DNA from 2 places in the Streptomyces sp. NPDC004561 genome. Region 2 is predicted to be linked to the other one. Evidence: riboswitches for the same ligand, from Rfam matches in the RefSeq annotation. Region 2 holds a riboswitch; the other holds the start of a gene.
The links. Region 2 has a riboswitch for glycine ahead of gcvT (glycine cleavage system aminomethyltransferase GcvT). Riboswitches for the same ligand answer to the same signal wherever they lie in the genome.
Positions count from the first base shown of each region.

Region 1: linked by a shared signal. The riboswitch ahead of gcvP (aminomethyl-transferring glycine dehydrogenase) and the one ahead of gcvT (glycine cleavage system aminomethyltransferase GcvT) in region 2 are both predicted to bind glycine.

Region 1 is NZ_JBSGDB010000179.1:10,434-12,817, forward strand. Features, by position in the region: gene ACWEN3_RS23100 (DNA polymerase IV) at 1-235, shown strand, start outside; gene ACWEN3_RS23105 (PRC-barrel domain-containing protein) at 157-528, opposite strand; glycine riboswitch at 648-742, shown strand; gene gcvP (aminomethyl-transferring glycine dehydrogenase) at 917-2,384, shown strand, end outside.
Region 2 is NZ_JBSGDB010000022.1:13,380-15,763, forward strand. Features, by position in the region: gene ACWEN3_RS05170 (AAA family ATPase) at 1-553, opposite strand, end outside; glycine riboswitch at 725-829, shown strand; glycine riboswitch at 830-942, shown strand; gene gcvT (glycine cleavage system aminomethyltransferase GcvT) at 986-2,104, shown strand; gene gcvH (glycine cleavage system protein GcvH) at 2,243-2,384, shown strand, end outside.

The DNA of each region.
Region 1 (2,384 bases), on a different contig from region 2:
CTCTCCTGGGCGGGTGCGGACCTTCTCCGTCGACGATCCGGCGCTGGAGTCCGCCGATCCCTTGCCGCTGGTCGCGATTCCTTCCCGACCGCCCGCCGCTCTCGCTCCGTCGGACGGTGACGGGCCCGGGACTGCGTCCCGGGCCGCACAGAGAGCTCAGGCCTCCTCCGAGCCCGCCAGCTTGCCGAAGTCGTGGTCCGGTACGGAAGGGGGCGCGCCCACATCGAGGCCGTAGTGGTGGTAGAGCTGGAGTTCCTGCTCGGGGGAGAGGTGGCGGCCCACGCCGAAGTCGGGGGCGTCCCTGATCAGGGCGCGCTCGAACGGGACGTGGAGGGTGCCCTCGACGAGTTCGCTGGGCTCCAGGGGGACGAACGCGTCCCGGGAGAACAGGCCGGTGCGTATGGCCGCCCATTCGGGCACGCCGGTGGCGTCGTCGAGATACACCTCGTCGATGGTGCCGATCTTGGTGCCATTGCGGTCGAACGCCTTGCGGCCGATCAGGTTGCGCGGATCGATGTCGGTCTGCACGGTCCCTCTCCCTCCACTTGGTCGCAACTCATCCGTAAGCACTACAAAAGAGCACATTCAGTGAGGCGGCCACTCGAGGGCTCCCGCGTTGACCTCGCTGGTAGGCTGACAGCGGCTGCTGATCCCGTGCGGGAGAGTCCTCCGACCACCTCGGAGGCGCCGAAGGAGCAAATCCTCCCCGGAATCTCTCAGGCTCACGTACCGCACGGACGAGGTCACTCTGGAAAGCAGGGCGGGTGTCGACGGCGTCCGCTCTCACCGACGGTGAAAGCCGGCGTCCTCGGGCGCCCGGTGAAGCTCTCAGGTTGAGATGACAGAGGGGGAGGCCGTCGGGGTACCCGCGCCGTGGTGCCCCTCGAAGGTCGCGTCAGACCAGGAGGCCTCCGCAATGACCGCCCACCGCATTCCGCTCTCCGAGCTCGAATCGGGCATCCCCTTCGAGCAGCGCCACATCGGGCCCGACCAGGAGGCGCGGGCCAAGATGCTCGCGTCGGTCGGCTACGGCTCCCTCGACGAGCTGACCGCCGCCGCGGTCCCGGATGTGATCAAGAACGCCGACGCCCTGGACCTGCCGGGCGCCCGCACCGAGGCCGAGGTGCTCGCCGAGCTGCGCTCGCTCGCCGACCGCAACCAGGTCCTCGGCTCCATGATCGGCCTCGGCTACTACGGCACCTTCACCCCGCCCGTCATCCTGCGCAACGTCATGGAGAACCCGGCCTGGTACACGGCGTACACGCCGTACCAGCCGGAGATCTCCCAGGGCCGGCTGGAGGCCCTGCTGAACTTCCAGACCGTGGTCGCCGACCTGACGGGCCTGCCCACCTCCGGCGCCTCTCTGCTGGACGAGGGCACGGCCGCCGCCGAGGCCATGGCGCTGTCCCGGCGCATGGGCAGGAACAAGAAGGGCCTGTTCCTGATCGACGCGGACGCGCTGCCGCAGACGATCGCCGTCATCGAGACGCGTGCCGAGCCGACCGGTGTCGAGGTCGTCGTCGCCGACCTCAGCGACGGCATCCCGGCCGACATCGCCGCGCGTGAGATCAACGGCGTGCTGATCCAGTACCCGGGTGCCTCGGGCGCCGTACGCGACATCAAGCCGGTCGTCGAGCAGGCGCACGAGCTGGGCGCGCTCGTCACCGTGGCCGCAGACCTGCTCGCGCTGACCCTGCTGACCTCGCCCGGCGAGCTGGGCGCGGACATCGCCATCGGCACCACCCAGCGCTTCGGCGTCCCGATGGGCTTCGGCGGACCGCACGCGGGCTACATGGCCGTGCACGAGAAGTTCGCGCGCAGCCTCCCCGGCCGCCTGGTCGGCGTGTCCGTCGACGCCGACGGCCACAAGGCCTACCGGCTCGCGCTGCAGACCCGTGAGCAGCACATCCGCCGTGAGAAGGCCACCAGCAACATCTGCACCGCCCAGGTGCTGCTCGCCGTGATGGCTGGCATGTACGCGGTCTACCACGGCCCCGAGGGGCTGCGGACGATCGCCCACCGCACCCACCGCTACGCCACGCTCCTCGCCGAGGGCCTGAGGGCCGGCGGTGTCGAGATCGTCCACGGCGCCTACTTCGACACCCTCACCGCGCGCGTGCCCGGCAGGGCCGCCGAGGTCGTCGCCGCCGCCCGGGACAACGGGGTCAACCTCCGCCCGGTCGACGCCGACCACGTCTCCCTGGCCTGCGACGAGACCACCACGCGGGCGCAGCTGGCCGCCGTCTGGTCCGCCTTCGGCGTCGAGGGCGACATCGAGGCGCTGGACGAGACCGCCGCGGACACCCTGCCCGAGGCGCTGCTGCGCTCCGACGCCTACCTGACCCACCCGGTCTTCCACGAGCACCGCTCCGAGACCGCGATGC
Region 2 (2,384 bases):
CGAAGGCGTAGCGGGAGACGCCCCGGCCGCGCTCGCGCTGGCCCTCCCGGGCCGTCCCCGGCGGGACGTCGAGCAGCAGCAGGTGAAGGGCGCCGCCGCGGCGGCGGGCCTCGCGGGCGAGCCAGGCGCGCACCCAGGGCTGGGTGCCGCAGTCGTGCACCACGAGACCCGCTCCGGTGCGCAGGGCGCGGCGCAGGGCCGCGTAGTGGGCCGCGCGGACCAGGGGGCGGTAGAGGGCGTACGGCAGCAGGCGGGGCAGGCGGACCGCGAACCGGTCGCGGGTGTCCTGGGAGTCGATGCGGCCGCCCGCGACGGCGCGGTGCATCAGCGTGGACTTGCCGCTGCCGGGCAGGCCGGTGACCACCACGACGTCATGGGGGCCGAAGAGCAGGGTGCGCGGGCCGCGTCCGGCACGGCCGCGCAGGTCGCGGACGGCCGGCGCGGGGCGCTCGGCGCAGCGCTCGCGGGCCGGGGCGGAGGGCTGTCGCGGCACCGCGGCGCCGGTGGTGGCTGCGGTGCCGGTCGCGAGCGCCGTGGTCCTCTTCACCGTGATCGTCCTCCCCTGTGGCCCGGTAATATCCATGCCCGGCCTGCGTAAAGAGAAGGTAATGGGAAGTGTGCGACGGGTGGGTGCGCGTACCGCCACGGCTCGGTTACGGATGCGACCCTGACGGGCGGGGCCGTGGCGTGCAATGATGTGGCCGCCAACTGCATATCGGCCGCTTGAATCCGCGCGGGAGAGTCCCCGGGTCCCCTCTGGACCGCCCGGGGCGCCGAAGGAGCAAGTCCCTCCCTTGAATCTCTCAGGTACCGTTACCGCGCGGGCGAGGCACATCTGAAAAGCGGGCCGCTGTGTCAGTGGCTCCACCCAAGGTGCAAGCCCTGATCGCCCCCGTGGCGGTCCTGGCGAACCTCTCAGGTTCCGATGACAGATGGGGAGGAACGTTCCTCGCCCCATCCCCGTGCCCTGGGAGACGACCGACCGATGAGCAGTACCGAACTCCGCCGCACCGCGCTCGATGCCGTGCATCGCTCGCTCGGCGCGACGATGACCGACTTCGCCGGCTGGGACATGCCCCTGCGCTACGGCTCCGAGCGCGACGAGCACCTGGCCGTGCGGACCAAGGCGGGTCTGTTCGACCTCTCCCACATGGGCGAGATCACCGTGACCGGCCCCGAGGCGGCCGACTTCCTGAACATGGCCCTGGTCGGCAACATCGCCTCCATCGGCGTCGGCCGCGCCCGCTACACCATGATCTGCCGGGCCGACGGCGGCATCCTGGACGACCTGATCGTCTACCGGCTCGCCGAGACCGAGTACATGGTCGTGGCCAATGCCTCCAACGCCCAGGTGGTGCTGGACGCGCTGGACGAGCGGTCCGGGGGCCTCGAGGTCGAGGTGCGCGACGACCGGGACGCATACGCGCTGATCGCCGTGCAGGGCCCGGAGTCCCCCGGCATCCTGAAGTCGCTCACCGACGCCGACCTGGACGGCCTCAAGTACTACGCGGGGCTGCCCGGCACGGTCGCCGGCGTTCCCGTGCTGATCGCCCGCACCGGCTACACCGGCGAGGACGGCTTCGAGCTGTTCGTGAAGCCGGAGCACGCGGTCGGGCTGTGGCAGGCGCTGACCGAGGCCGGCGAGGGCGTCGGCCTGGTCCCGTGCGGCCTGTCCTGCCGCGACACGCTGCGCCTGGAGGCGGGCATGCCGCTGTACGGGCACGAGCTGACCACCGAGCTGACCCCCTTCGACGCCGGACTCGGCCGCGTGGTCAAGTTCGACAAGGAGGGCGACTTCGTGGCGCGCACGGCGCTCCTGGAGGCCGCCGCCCGCGCCGAGCAGAACCCCCCGCGGGTGCTCGTCGGGCTGATCGCCCAGGGCCGCCGCGTCCCGCGCGCCGGGTACGCCGTCGTCGCCTGCGGCGAGGTGATCGGCGAGATCACCTCCGGCGCCCCCTCCCCCACGCTGGGCAAGCCGATCGCCATGGCCTACGTCGACGCCGCGCACGCCGCGCCGGGCACCGAGGGTGTCGGCGTGGACATCCGGGGCAGCCACGAGCCGTACGAGGTCGTGGCGCTGCCCTTCTACAAGCGCCAGAAGTAGACACTGGGCGGCGACCGCGCCCCGCACGGGGCCGGTCCCGCGGCGGGCACGTGACCCTGCGCACATTCGCCTGCCCACCAGCAGTTTCCACAGTCTCCCCATCACCATCACTCCCGCGCGTACAGGAGAATCCAGGCCATGAGCAACCCCCAGCAGCTGCGCTACAGCAAGGAGCACGAGTGGCTGTCGGCCGCCGAGGACGGCGTCTCGACGGTCGGCATCACCGAGTTCGCGGCCAACGCGCTCGGCGATGTGGTCTACGCCCAGCTCCCCGAGGTCG